Regions from separate parts of the Isoptericola maris genome, predicted to be linked through region 1. Evidence: riboswitches for the same ligand, from Rfam matches in the RefSeq annotation. Region 1 holds a riboswitch; the other holds the start of a gene.
The links. Region 1 has a riboswitch for S-adenosylmethionine ahead of ACH5HR_RS05375 (aminotransferase class V-fold PLP-dependent enzyme). Riboswitches for the same ligand answer to the same signal wherever they lie in the genome.
Positions count from the first base shown of each region.

Region 2: another riboswitch for S-adenosylmethionine. It lies ahead of ACH5HR_RS06655 (methylenetetrahydrofolate reductase); the one in region 1 lies ahead of ACH5HR_RS05375 (aminotransferase class V-fold PLP-dependent enzyme).

Region 1 covers NZ_JBLUNY010000002.1:264,228-271,531, forward strand. The annotation lists gene ACH5HR_RS05365 (MaoC family dehydratase) at 1-519, shown strand, start outside; gene ACH5HR_RS05370 (amidase) at 555-2,027, shown strand; gene ACH5HR_RS05375 (aminotransferase class V-fold PLP-dependent enzyme) at 2,052-3,482, opposite strand; SAM riboswitch class IV at 3,513-3,628, opposite strand; gene ACH5HR_RS05380 (HAD family hydrolase) at 3,736-4,407, shown strand; gene ACH5HR_RS05385 (ATP-binding protein) at 4,390-5,685, opposite strand; gene ACH5HR_RS05390 (rhodanese-like domain-containing protein) at 5,977-6,432, shown strand; gene ACH5HR_RS05395 (O-succinylhomoserine sulfhydrylase) at 6,429-7,304, shown strand, end outside.
Region 2 covers NZ_JBLUNY010000003.1:400-7,703, reverse strand. The annotation lists gene ACH5HR_RS06675 (sensor histidine kinase) at 1-1,070, opposite strand, end outside; gene ACH5HR_RS06670 (CPBP family intramembrane glutamic endopeptidase) at 1,140-2,006, opposite strand; gene ACH5HR_RS06665 (lysophospholipid acyltransferase family protein) at 2,019-2,666, opposite strand; gene ACH5HR_RS06660 (NYN domain-containing protein) at 2,681-3,901, opposite strand; SAM riboswitch class I at 3,996-4,103, shown strand; gene ACH5HR_RS06655 (methylenetetrahydrofolate reductase) at 4,109-5,116, shown strand; gene metE (5-methyltetrahydropteroyltriglutamate--homocysteine S-methyltransferase) at 5,223-7,304, shown strand, end outside.

The DNA of each region.
Region 1 (7,304 bases):
AACCTGCGTCCGCACCGGCGCGGGGTGCAGGTGGACCTCGTCGCGGAGATCCGGCGGGACGGCGCCGGCCCGGAGGAGCGGGCCGTCTGGCGCGGGGTGTCGACGTACCTCGCCAAGGGTTTCTCGCTGCCGGACGCCCCGGCGGTCGACGACGAGTCCCGCCCGGAGTGGCACCTGCCGCTGCCGACCGGCCGCTGGGCGCTCGGCCCCGGTACGGGCCGCGCCTACGGTGCCGTCTCCGGCGACCGCAACCCGATCCACCTGTCGGCGCTCTCTGCGAAGGCGTTCGGCTTCCCGCGGGCGATCGCGCACGGCATGTACACCGCCGCGCGCGCCCTGGCCGACGTCGGGCACCAGCGCGGGGACGCCTACCGCTGGACGGTGGAGTTCGGCAAGCCGGTGCTGCTGCCCGGGACGGTGGACCTCGCCGTGACCCAGGAGGAGGACGGCTTCGCGTACGTCGGCTGGAACGGCCGGCGTCGCCAGAAGCACTTCTCGGGGACGGTCACGCCGCTCTGACGGGATGTTCGCGGCCGACGACGTAGCCTCGAGTCATGGACGCCCTGCACGAGCAGACCGCCGTCGAGCTGCGCGACCGCCTCCGGTCCGGCGAGCTCGCACCGACCGAGGTGACCGAGCACTTCCTGGCCCGCATCGCGGCGCGCAACGACGCGCTCGGCGCGTTCTCCCGGGTGACCGCCGACCTGGCGCGGGAACGCGTCGCGACGCTCGGGCCGCCGTCGGGCACGCTGTGGGGCATGCCGACGGGCGACAAGGACCTGTTCGCCCGCGCCGGGGTGCCGACGGGGTTCGGTTCCCGGGCGCTCGCCGGGTTCGTGCCGCAGGTCTCGGACGGGGTCGTGCTCGATCTCGACGCGGCGGGTGCCGTGAGCCTCGGGCGCACCACCGCTCCTGAGCTCGGCTTCCCCGCCTACACCGAACCGCTCGCCGGGCCGGTCGCGCGCAACCCGTGGGACCTCCAGCGGGGTGCGGGCGGCTCCAGCGGCGGCGCGGCGGTCGCCGTCGCGGCCGGGCTGCTCCCCTTCGCCCCGGGGTCCGACGGCGGAGGTTCCGTCCGCATCCCGGCCGCGGCCTGCGGGGTGGTCGGGCTGAAGCCCTCGCGCGGCCTGCTGCCCTCCGGCTCGGGGATCGAGTCGCCGGGCGGGCTCGTCGTCAACGGGCCGCTCGCCCGGACCACCGCGGACACCGCTCTGCTCCTGGAGGGGATGCTCGCGCGGCGCGCCGACGGCCGGGTGGCGCACCCGTACACGCTGCGCACGGAGGCGGCGGGCGCGGGGGCGTACCTCGCGGCGGCACAGCGCGGCGAGGTGGTCGGCCCGGACGGTACCGCGCGGGCCGTGGGGGCCGAGCACGGCGGCCGGTTCCGGCTGGGGGTGAGCACCTGGTCCGCGTGGGACGACTACTACGACATCACCGTGGACCCGGAGGCGACGGCGGCCCTCGACGCGGGCGTGGCGGCCCTGAGCGGGCTCGGCCACGGCGTCGAGGAGCACCGGTGGGACCCGGCGCCCGAGTACGGCGACGCGTTCCGCAGCCTGTGGATGGGCGGCGCCTCGGCGGTGCCGATCGACGACCAGGCCGCGCTGGACCAGCTCGAGCCGCTGACCCGCTGGCTGATCGGGCGTGGCCGCGAGGTGCCCGCCCGCGAGCTGGTCGAGGCGCTGCGGGTGCTCACCGCGTTCGAGCGCCGGCTCATCGCGGGCCTGGGTTCGTTGGATGCGGTGGTGACGCCCGCGCTGGCCATGACGCCGCGGCCCGTCGGGTGGTTCGACCCCGAGGACCCCGACCGGAACTTCGCCCAGCAGTGCCAGTACACGCCGTTCACGTCGTGGCTCAACGTCGCCGGGCTGCCGGCGATCACCGTGCCCACGCACTGGACCGACGACGGCCTGCCGATGGGCATCCAGATCATCGGGCGCCCCGGCGGCGAGCTGACGCTGCTGGCCCTGGCCGCCCAGCTCGAGGACGTGCTGCGCTGGCCGGAGCGGCGCCCGCCGGTCTGGTGAGCCGTACTACCTCGGCGTGGGCCGTCAGGCGTCTTCGGGGAGGCAGCCGAACGCCTCGTCCCGGCCGGGGCCGGCGGTGACGAGCAGCCCTTCCAGCCCTGATCCCTCGGGCACCGGACGCGGGTCGTCGACCACGATCCAGAGGCCGTCGACCACGTCGTAGTGCGCCTGCGGGCCGTCCGTCACCAGGGTGCCCACGGCTGCGACCAGCCGTTCGACCTCTTCGCCGGCGGTGCCGACACCCACGGACGACCGGACCGCCCCGGCGCCGTACCCGAGCCGGGAGAGCAGCGGGTGCGCGCAGAACCGGCCGTCGCGCACCCCGATGCCGTGCTCGGCCGACAGGTAGGCCGCGACCTGTCCGGGCTCGTACCCGTCCACGGTGAACGTCACGACCCCGACGGCGTCGGCCGCGTCGGGCCAGAGCCGCACCACCTCTACGCCGTCGATCGCCTCGAGGCCCGTGACGAGCCGTCCGCGCAGGGTGTCCTCGTGCTCGCGCAGCGTCTGGCCGTCGATCTCGCCGAGCGCCTCGCAGGCGGCGGCGAGCGCCACCGCCCCGAGCACGTTGGGCGACCCGGCCTCGTGCCGCGCCGGGCCGTCGTGCCACTCCGTGCCGTCGACGCGCACGCTGCGCACGGCGCCACCGCCCGCGAGGTACGGCGTGCCGGTGTCGAGCCAGTCGCGACGGCCCACGAGCACGCCCGCGCCGAACGGGGCGTACGTCTTGTGCCCGGAGAACGCGAGATAGTCGACGCCGGTCTCGGCCAGCGAGAAGCGGCGGTGCGGGACGAGCTGCGCCCCGTCGAGCAGCACGCGGGCGCCGACGGCGTGCGCCGACTCGACCAGGTCCGCCACCGGCAGCACCTCGCCCGTGACGTTCGAGGCGCCGGTCAGGGCCAGGAGCGCGTACCCCTGCCCGACGGCGGCAGCCGCCGCGAGCTCCTCGCGCAGCGCCGTGACGGTGGCGGCGGCCGTCTCGCAGCCGGTCAGCACCGTGGCGCGGGCGGACCGCTGCCAGGGCAGGAAGTTCGCGTGGTGCTCCACGTCGAGGACGAGCACCCGGCCCGGCTCGCCGTCGTCGGACGCCGGGAGGCAACCCGCCAGGAGGTTGAGCGCGTCGGTGGTGTTGCGCACGATCAGTGTGGCGTCGTCGTCCCGGGCCCCGACGAACTCGCCGATGGTGCGCCGAGCGGTCTCGTACAGGGAGGTGGCCACCTGCGAGAGATAGCCGGCACCGCGGTGCACGGAGGCGTACAGCGGGAGCGTGCGCGTGATGCGGTCGGCGACGGCCTGCAGCGCGGGGGCGGAGGCCGCGACGTCGAGGTTCGCGTAGGGGACGCGGCGTCCGTCGACGAGCGGGGCGGGCGTGTCGTGGCCGACCACCGGCAGGACGGGGCGCAGGTGGCCCACCTCGGCGTCGGGACAGGCGAGGGTCTCGGTGAGAGCGGTCATGCGGTCCTCCTCAGGTTCCGGGGAGCGACCTCCCCGCGCTTGCCCGACGCCGGACGGCGCGGAGCCAGGTCGTCACCCGGGGCACCCCGCCGCGAGGGGAGGGTTGCCGGCCAGCGAGCCGGGGCTTCGCGCTGGCGCTCATGACCTGCTGCCATGGTCACCAATCGCGAGCGGCGATGTCAACAGATGGGCGCGTTGTCTCAGGATGCGGGCACCTGAGGGTCGCGTGCCGGAGAGGAGGAGACGATCTGGCATGAAGAAGTACATCCTCTTCGACCATGACGGCGTGCTCGTGGACACCGAGCACTGGTACTTCAAGGCCGGCGAACGCGCCTTCGCCGACGTCGACCTGACGTTGGACAAGCCGCAGTACCTGAGCGACATGAGCAACGGCCTGGGCACGTGGGTCCAGGCCAGGTCGGCGGGTGTCGACGAGCAGACGATCGATCGGCTCCGCGAGGCACGCGACGACTACTACCAGGAGTACCTGCGGACGCAGCAGATCGAGATCGACGGCGTCGTCGAGGTGCTGGCCGAGCTGTCACGGCACGCGCGTCTGGCCGTCGTGACGACCGCCAAGCGCGCGGACTTCGACCTCATCCACGAGAAGCGGCAGATCCGCGCCTTCATGGACTTCGTCCTCGTGCGTGAGGACTACGAGCGCGCCAAGCCGGACCCCGAGCCGTACCTCATGGGCTTGGAGCGCTTCGGCGCCACCAGGGCCGAGACCTTGGTCGTGGAGGACTCGGCCCGTGGGCTGCGGTCAGCAGTGGCGGCCGGCATCGACTGCGCCGTCGTCCACCACGAGTTCACTCGGTCCGGCGACTTCTCGGGTGCGACCTTTCGAATCGAAGCGCTGGGCGAGCTGACCGACATCGTCCGGGGCGATGGGCTCCCCTCGGAGAGCTCACGGACCAAGCAGTGACAGCGGAACGACGGCGATCCCGTCCTCGGGGCGCCGGTAGGCGATGGGCCCTGTGGTGACGACGACGGCGTCGAGCAGGTCGTCCCCCAGCTTCTCCTTGAGCCACCGCAGGTGCTTGACATCATGATCTGTCGGGTGCGGCGCGACCTTGACCTCGATGGCCACCACCTTGCCGTCGTCCCGCTCGACGATCAGGTCGACCTCGTGGTCACCCTGCTTGGTCCGCAGGTGCGAGACCTTGGCCTCGTGCGTCTCGGCATGGACGAGGACCGACAGTGCGACCAGGTGCTCGAACATGGCGCCGAGCAGGAGTCCGTCGCGGATGGTCACCTTTCCCGGGTGAGGACGCTCGAGAAGACCACGCGCACCGACACCGAGCAGCCTCATGGCCAAGGCAGGGTCTGCCAGGAAATGCTTGGGCGACTGCGCGAGCGACGCCAGGCGCCGCCGGGGCCCGAGCCACGCCGGCACCTGGTCGATCAGCCAGAGCCGGGCGAGCGTGTCCCGGTAGGCAATGGTCGCCGAACGCGACGGCTTGTCGACCTGCCCCGACGTCGATGCGTTGAGGATGGACTCGTAGGACGCCGTCGAGCTCGTGGCCGCGGCGAAGGCCGTCAGCCAGGCACGGAGCGTCTCCGGCCTGCGCACCACGTGCCCGACCTCACTGAACTCGTGATCCACGATGCGCGCGACATACCCGTTCAACGCCCGCACCCGCATCCGCTCAGGAAGGGTCCGCATTCCGGGGAACCCTGACGCAGCGATCTCCTCGGCGTAGTCGCGCAGCACCAGCTCGGATCGTCCACTGACGGGCGCCGGGTGATCGCCGAGCAGTTCACCGAACGACACCGTGGGTTCGACCAGGCCTCGCTCGTCCATCGACATGGGGCGCATGCGGAGTCGCACGATGCGCCCCGCGCCCGAGTGCGTCCGCTCGGTCGGTGTTGCTGACCCGGTCAGCAGGTAGCTTCCTGGCGGCGCCCCGCGGTCCACCGCGCGGCGCACCCTGTCCCACGTAGCGGGCACCTGCTGCCATTCGTCGACGAGCACGGGCCGCGGCTCCTCGGTGAGCCACGAGGTGTCGATCTCGGCGAGCCGCGCCTCATCCGGGTCGTCGAGCGAGAGCACGGTTCGGGCCAGACGACGTGCCGTCGCTGTCTTCCCGACGCCCTTCGGCCCTTCGAGCGCGACGGCAGGCAGACCCGACATGACGTCGTCCAACAGGCCATCAACTGCTCGCGGGGTGTAGTCCATGGAGTCGACATTACCCCAGGCCATGCGCTCAAGACTACAGATCGACGCACTTAAACACTACAGATTTACGGTCCTGTACACGACAGATCGACGTACCGCGGACCGGCCGGACTGAGACACGGCGTCCGGCCTGCGAGACGCCCGTCCCGCAGGCCGGACGCCGTGTCGTACGATCGCGGTGACCATCCCGAGCGGCCGAGTGACGTGGCACGTCGACGCCGCAGCAACCCGCGGGACCTCGCCGCCGTCGTCGGCCGACGCGACAGCGAGGGACCGGGCGTGGGTGCTACCGCCACGACCGATGGGAGGAGTGCCATGACCGCACCGCTCGAACCGATCGAACCTCGCCCCGCCGAGGGCTACGCCGGGGACATCACGCCGCAGCAGGCGTGGGACCTGCTCGCCGCCGATCCCGACGCCGTCCTCGTCGACGTCCGCACCGACGGCGAGTGGCACGCCGTCGGCGTCCCCGACGTCGGCGAGCTGGGCAAGGAACCCGTCCTCAGCCAGTGGGTGACGGCCGACGGCCGACCCAACCCCGGCTTCCTCACCGAGCTCGAGACCGCCGGCGTGGGCCCCGGCCGCCCCGTGGTGTTCCTGTGCAGGTCGGGCCAGCGCTCCATCGGCGCCGCCCGGCTCGCCACGTCCGCCGGGATCAGCCCCTCCTACAACGTCCTGGAGGGCTTCGAGGGCGCACCCGGGTTCGGCGGGGTCCGCGACCAGACCGGCTGGAAGGTCCGCGGGCTCCCCCACCAGGAGCACACCCCGTGAACCGCGCCGACATCCCGACCGGCCCCGGCGCCAACCCCACGCTGCTCGGCGGTGCCGGTCACCGGCCGCTGCCCGCGTCGGCCCGCCCCGCCACGCTGGCCGTGCGCGGTGGCCACCGTCGCTCGGACTTCTCCGAGACGTCCGAGGCGATGTTCCTCACGCAGGGGTACACGTACGACACCGCCGCCGACGCCGAGGCAGCGTTCACCGGAGACCACTCCCGGTTCGTGTACTCCCGCTACGGCAACCCGACCGTGCGCACGTTCGAGGAGCGGCTGCGACTGATCGAGGGCGCCGAGGCGTGCTACGCCACGACGACCGGCATGTCTGCCGTGTTCACCACGCTCGCGGCGCTGGTGTCCAGCGGCTCGCGCATCGTCTCCGCCCGCGCGCTCTTCGGCTCCACCAACGTCATCTACGACGAGATCCTCGCCAAGTGGGGCGTGCACGTGGACCTCGTCGACGGGCACGTCGACTCGCAGTGGGAGGAGGCGCTCGCCACGCCGGCCGACGTCGTCTTCTTCGAGACGCCGTCGAACCCCATGCAGGACCTGGTGGACGTGCGGCGCGTGTGCGAGCTCGCCCACGCGGCGGGCGCCGTCGTCGTCGTCGACAACGTGTTCGCCACGCCGATCCTGCAGAAGCCCTTCGAGCTGGGCGCCGACGTCGTCGTCTACTCCGCGACCAAACACATCGACGGTCAGGGGCGCGTGCTCGGCGGGGCGATCCTCGGACCGGAGGAGTTCCTGTCCGGGCCGGTCGAGACGTTCCTGCGGCACACCGGGCCGTCGCTGAGCCCGTTCAACGCCTGGGTGCTGCTCAAGGGCCTGGAGACGCTGGACGTGCGCGTCCGCGCCCAGAACGCGGCCGCG
Region 2 (7,304 bases), on a different contig from region 1:
TACGCCTCGCGCGACACGGCCTGCGGCACGTCGGGCTCCGGCGACGTGCCGGCCGTGCCCGACGACGGCGGCAGGCCGTCCAGCGCGACGTCGGCCCCTGTGCGCCGCACGTCCTCGACGAGGCGCGGGACGTCGGCGAGGGTGCGGACCGGCGGTGCGGGCGCCGTCGGCGACCCGTCGCCCGCAGGACGGCCCGCGGCACCACCGGGTCCCGGGTCGCGCAGCAGCCCCAGCACGTGGTCGAGATCGGCCATCGCGGCGCGGCCGGTCGCCTCGATCGCGGCGAGCGACTGCCGCGCGGCGTCGTCGTCGGACCCGATCTGCCGTGCGGCGGCCGCGGCCTGCAGAGTGGTGACGGTCAGGGCGTGCCCGACCGAGTCGTGCAGCTCGCGCGCCAGCCGGTTCCGTTCGACGGCGCGCCGGGCGGTCGCCTCGAGCTCGGCGATCCGCTCGGACTGGTCCGGACCGAGCAGCGGCAGCGCCGCCTGCCGCAGCACCACCCGGACGAGGGCCGCCGCGTACGGGAGCGCGAGCAGCAGCACCAGGGCCGCCGCCAGGGACAGCAGTCCGCCGCCGAAGCCTCCGACCTCGTGGAACACCCCGATCACGACGTCCTGGTCGAGGCCGAGCCCGACCAGCACGAGCTGCGTCGCCAGCGGCACCACGAGCAGCAGCGCGAGGGTCGCCGCGGCACCGGCCGCCAGGTGGAGGCCGTACCACGCCGCCGCGCGCCACCGTGTCGCGGCGAGCAGCCTGCCGCCGTCGGACCGTGGGACCGGAACCTCCACCCCGAGGAACGTCCGCACCGCCAGGATCTCGAGCGTGCGCACCGCCCCCAGGAACGGCGGCACCAGCACGATCGCCGCCGTCACGCCGACGAGCACCGCCAGGGCCACCCGCGAGATCTCCGGCGCGGCGAACATCTGCGCGAACCCGGTCACGAGCACGCCGTACGCGCCGGCCACGACGCCGCCGAGCACCAGGTACACCCCGGTCTGCAGCGTCGACACCGACGTCAACGGGCGCAGCGCACGGCGCCACCCACCGCGCGATCCGGGTGCAGGGTCCATGCCGGTCAGTCTGGCAACGAGCGCGCGGCGGCGCCTCCCCCGCGCAGGGGAGCTGTCACCGCCGGCGGGTCACCACAGGACCAGGAGGATGGCCACGATCGTGAGGTCGGCCAGCACGTGAGCGACCCACGGCAGGAGCAGGCCGTGCGAGACCCGGCGCAGCACACTGAGGACGAGACCGTAGCCACCCGCGAGGAACACACCCCACCACCCGCTCGGGAAGCCGTACCAGTGGGAGGCACCGAACATCGCGGCGGCGAGCACGACCGCGACGGCGCCGCGCAGGTCGTGACCCAACGCCCGCTGCGCCACCCCGTTGTAGGCGCACTCCTCGGCCGCGGCGTTGACGAAGGCGAACGTCAGCGCCCCGAGCACCAGCACCCAGACGCCCTGGCCGTCGAGGATGTCTCGGTAGACCTCCTGTCCGGTGCCGACCTCGTCCGCCGCCCACGACCAGACCACGAGGGCCAGCGCCGCGACCGGGACGATCGCGACGGTCAGCCACACCCCCGGCCGGTTCACCGTCCCGGCCCGGAACCAGTCGGTCACCAGGGCGAGCCGGCGCCACCGGCTCACCAGGACGTAGAGCACGACGGCGAGGACGAGCGGCACCGGCCACAGGGCCACGCCCGCCGCACCCGCGACGCCGACGGCTTCGAGAGCCGCACCCGCGCCACGGAGCACCCCGGTGACCGCCACGAGACAGAGGGCCAGGGCCGCCACGCTCCCCGACCCCGACGGCGCTCCGCCGCGCGTCGCAGCACCGGCCGTCACCAGCACTAGCGCCGCCGCCGCGATCAGCGGCCCGGCCACCGGGTGCCCACCCACGACGACGGCCGCGACGAGGCACGCGGCGGCGAGCAGCGCCGGCACCACGGCACGCCGGTCCGGTGCCGCCGCGCCCTCTCCCACGCCGGTCCCCGCCACCTGCTCCATCCCCGAGCCCTTCTACGCCGCGAGCTCCTGGCCGCTCAGCTGGTGGATCGACGTCATGACCTGGTCGGTCAGCTCGCGGCGGGCCTGGGCGGGCCGCAGCGTGGCGGTGATCTGGCGGTTCGGGTCGATCGGCACGCCGAAGTCGACGCGGATGCCGCGGACGGGCCGGGGCAGGCGCCGTCCGACCGGCTGGACCTTGTCGGTGCCGTGCATCGCGACCGGCACCACGGGCGCCCCGCCCGCGAACGCGAGCCAGGCCACACCGGTGCGCCCCCGCTGCAGCCGCCCGTCGCGCGAGCGGGTGCCCTCCGGGTAGATGCCGAACGCTCCCCCGCGCTCGAGCACGTCCAGCGCGTCCTGGAGCGAGCGCTGGCCGGCGCGCGGGTCGTCCCGGTCGACGGGGATGTGGCCCATCGTGGTGAAGAACCAGCGCGAGAGGCGACCCTTGAGCCCGCGGCCCGTCCAGTACTCCGCCTTGGCGATGAACGTGACGTGCCGCGGAACCACGAGCGGCAGGATGATCGAGTCGATCACCGACAGGTGGTTGCTCGCGATGATGACCGGCCCGCGGCGGGGGACGTTGTGCAGCCCGGTGACCTGGGGACGCAGGAACACGTACACCAGGAGCGAGCACACGAGCTTGAGGATGCGGTACGTCACCGGCTCATCATCCCTCAGCCGAGGGTGACGAGGTAGTCCTCGGCCTCGTCGTCCCAGGCGAGCCGGACGGCGTCGGCGGCCGCGGCAGCCTTGCAGAACTGGAGGAACCCGCCGTAGCCGAGGGCCTTCTCCGAGAAGTCGGGGCGACGCTTGCGCACGTGGTTCTTCAGGCCGGAGAGGGCCGCGGTGCCGCCCGCGTCCTGCACGACGGCGCGCAGCAGGTCGAACGCCTTGGCGCTGTCCGGCTGCTCCGGGAGCTCGACCACCGGGTCGCCCGACGACGGTCCGTCGCTCAGGACGATGACGTCCCGGTCGGCGAGGTAGCGCAGGAACTCCCCAAAGGTGCGGAAGCCGTAGTCGGACTCGCTGAACGTCGGCTCCTTGCGCACCAGCGTGCGCTTCAGCTGCGACGCCGTCACCGAGCCGGAGGCCGAGCCCTGCAGGCCGGCGAGGGTCTGGGCGACCTTGACCTCCATGGTGGGCGGCTCGCCGGTGGGGGCGTCGTCGTCCTCGTCGGTGGCCGGTTCGGGCGCTCGGTCGGGCACGTCGACCGGTTCGGGCAGCGTGATCTCGGGCTTCTTGCGCCGGGTCCTGCCGCCTGACGCCGCGGTGGCCGGGGCCTCCTCGGCGGGCGGCAGCTCCTCGGCGACGGCCGCGGCCTTGGCCCGGCCGCCGGTGGCGCGCGAGCTGCCCGAGCGGCCGGAGCCGGAGCGCCGCGCGGGGCTCTTCTTCTGGGGTGCCTCGGACTCGTCGGGGACCTCGACGCCCTCGAGCCGGTCGTAGAAGAGGAACTCGTCGCAGGCGGAGGGCAGCAGGCGGGAGGTGGACTTCTCGACCCCGACGCCGATGACGCGCTTGTCGAGCTCGCGCAGCTTGTGCACGAGCGGGGAGAAGTCCGAGTCGCCTGTACACATGACGAACGTCGAGATGTACTCACGCTCGAAGGCCATCTCGATGGCGTCGACGACCATCTTGATGTCGGCGGCGTTCTTCCGCGACGCGCCCATGCGCTGCGGCATCTCGATGAGCTCGACCTGATGACGGGTCAGCATCCGGCGGTCCTCGTCGAAGTACGACCAGTCCGCGTACGCGCGCCGCGTCACCACCCGGCCCCGCACGGCGAGGGCGTCGGCGATCGGCTGGAAGTCGAACTGCATCCCGCCCAGGTGCTCCCGGGCGCCGAGCGCGAGGTTCTCGTAGTCGAGGAAGACGGCAAGGCGCTCTTCGGTGTCCATGCCCGCCAGCCTACGGCGCCACCAGCCGAACCGGTGCATCTCATCATACGGTCGCGGTTGTCCGCAGGGTGAACCATGCGTACAGTCGAGCCCGAAGCCATCCAGAGCGGCCGAGAGTCCTGGCTCGACGACGCCGCAGCAACCCGTTCTCCGACGGAAGCCTCCCGAGGACGAAGGTGCTCAACGCCAGGCCTGATGGAGTGACGCATGGTCGCAGAGGCACCCCCGCACGTCCCGGCACACCGGCACCGCCCGACGGTGAGCTTCGAGCTCATGCCGCCCCGCCGGCCCGACGCCGCCCCCCGGTTCTGGGAGACGGCGCGCCGACTGGTCGCGGCGAACCCCGACTTCGTGTCGGTGACCTACGGCGCCGGCGGCGGCGACCGCGCCACCGCCCGGCACGTCGTGGCGACCCTGCTGGGCGGCACCCCCGTGCTGCCCATCGCCCACCTGACCTGCGTCGGAGCCTCCCGCGAGGACGTCTCCACCGTCATCGACGAGTTCCTCGAGGCCGGTGTCCGCTCGTTCCTCGCGCTGCGCGGCGACCCGCCGAAGGACCAGCCCGACTGGCGCCCGCCGGCCGACGGCGTGCACTCCTCGATCGAGCTGGTCGCACTGCTGCGCGAGGTCGAGGCCCGGCGCTGCGCCGTCGACCCGGCCGCCGCCGTCCGCGGCGCCGCTCGGCCGCTGACCGTCGCGGTGGCGACCTTTCCGGACGGCAACCGCCAGGCGGGCACCACCCGCACGCAGGAGGTGCAGCGCCTGCTGGAGAAGCAGCAGGCCGGAGCCTCGTTCGCCATCACCCAGCTCTTCTACGCCGCGGACAGCTACACCGACTTCGTCGCCGAGGCCCGTGCGGCCGGCGTGACGATCCCGATCCTCGCCGGGCTGATGCCCACGACCGAGCCGCGCCGGCTCCGTCGTGTCGAGGAGCTCACCGGCGTCCCCGCGCCCCAGCACCTGCTGGACGCGCTGGACGCCCTGCCGGACCCGGAGGCGCAGCACGCCTACGGGACCGCGTACTCCGTCGAGCTCGCCCAGCGCATGCTCGACGCGGGCGCACCCGGCCTGCACGTGTACACGTTCAACAAGTACCGACCCGCTCTGGACCTGCTCGAGGGTGTTCACCTCGGCGGTCGGACGCCGCACGGCGTCCCTGACCTGGCCAGAAGGCCGCTGGTACCGGGCATCCCGACCGTGGCTCCCGCCGTCTGACGCCTTGCCGAACATCGAGGTCCCGCCCGCAATGCGCGGTCATTGCGGTCGCGACCTCGACGCTCGGCGACGTCGCGACACGGAAGCACCGACACCTGGAGTGCTCATGACCACACCGACCGAACCCCACCGCCCCACCACCGCGTTCCCCGGCGGCACGATCCTCGGCTATCCCCGCATCGGCCGCCGCCGCGAGCTCAAGCGCGCCGTCGAGTCCTTCTGGGCCGGGCGCGCCGACGCCGTCGACCTCGAGGTCGCGGCCGGCGCGCTGCGCCGCGACACCCTGCGACGCCTCGTCTCGCTCGGGCTGGACCCCGAGGACGGCTCCGTCCCCGGCTCCTTCTCGTTCTACGACCAGGTGCTCGACGTCGTGGCGCTGCTCGGTGCCGTCCCGACCCGGTTCCGGGACCTGATCGACGGCGACGACGGATCGCTCGACCTGGACGGCTACTTCACCGTGGCCCGGGGCCGCGGCGACGACGCGCCGCTCGAGATGACCAAGTGGTTCGACACGAACTACCACTACCTGGTCCCCGAGATCAGCGAGACGACGCCGATCTCCTTCGCGGACCACCGCATCGTCCGTGAGTTCGCCGAGGCCAAGGAGGCGGGCGTCACCACCCGGCCGGTCCTCGTCGGGCCGGTCACCTTCCTCGCGCTGTCCAAGGCCGCCGACGACGCGGGCGAGGGCTTCCACCCCCTCGACCGGCTCGACGACGTGGTCGCCGCGTACGCCGAGCTGCTCCGGGCGCTGGCCGCCGTCGGCGTGCCGTGGGTGCAGCTCGACGAGCCCGTCCTCGTCTCGGACACGGTCGACGCTACCGCCCAGCGGGTCGATGCCGCGATCACCTCCGCGTACCGCGCGATGGCGACCGACCTCGCCGCCCGGTCCGACGACGACGGTCTCGACGCCGAGGCGGAGCGCCCGGCCATCCTCGTGGCCGCCCCGTTCGGCGGGCTCGCGACCGGCACGTCCGGCGAAGCGGCCGACGGCGGCGCTCGCGACGGCCTGGCGCTGCTCGCCGCGACCGACGTGGACGCCATCGCGATCGACCTGGTCAAGGGCTCCGTCCCCACGGGCCACGGGCCGCACGGGACCGTCCCCGGCCTGGAGACGAAGACCCTCGTGGCGGGCGTCGTCGACGGGCACAACGTGTGGCGCGCCGACCTCGCCGCCCGGTTCGACCGGCTCGCCGCGCTGCGCCCGCTGGGCGCCGGCGCCCTGACCGTCGGCACCTCGACGTCGCTGCTGCACGTGCCGCACGACGTGGAGGACGAGTCGTGGGAGGGGCCGGCCGCCGAGCGCGCGGGTCGCTCCCCCGAGCTGCGCCGCTGGCTCGCGTTCGCCGACCAGAAGGTCCGGGAGGTCACGACGCTGGCCCGCGCCGTCACCGACGGCCCGGACTCGGTGCGCGCCGAGCTCGACGCGGCGAGCGCGGCGCTGGCCGAGCGGGCGACCGCACCGGGCGTCGTCGTCCCCACGGTCCGCGAGCGCCTGGGCGCGCTCGTCGAGGGCGACTTCGCCCGCGGCGCGCACGCCGAGCGGGTCGCCGCCCAGCGTGAGCGGCTCGGGCTGCCGCCGCTGCCCACCACGACGATCGGCTCGTTCCCGCAGACGGCCGAGATCCGCAAGGCGCGGTCGGCGTGGGCCCAGGGCGAGCTCGACGACGAGGCGTACACCGCCGCGATGCGCGCGGAGATCGCCCGGGTGGTCGCGCTCCAGGAGGAGATCGGCCTCGACGTGCTGGTGCACGGCGAGCCGGAGCGCAACGACATGGTGCAGTACTTCGCCGAGCTGCTGGACGGGTTCGCGACGACGGACCTGGGCTGGGTGCAGTCCTACGGGTCGCGCTGCGTGCGGCCGCCGATCCTGTGGGGCGACGTGACCCGCCCGGCCCCGATGACGGTCGGGTGGACCCGGTATGCCGCGTCGCTCACCGAGAAGCCCGTCAAGGGCATGCTGACGGGGCCGGTGACGATCCTCGCGTGGTCGTTCGTGCGCGACGACCAGCCGCTGGCGGACACCGCGAACCAGGTGGCGCTGGCCCTGCGCGACGAGGTGCGCGACCTCGAGGACGCCGGCACCGCCGTCGTGCAGGTGGACGAACCCGCCCTGCGCGAGCTGCTGCCGCTGCGCCGCGCCGACCAGCCGGAGTACCTGCGCTGGTCCGTCGGGGCGTTCCGGCTG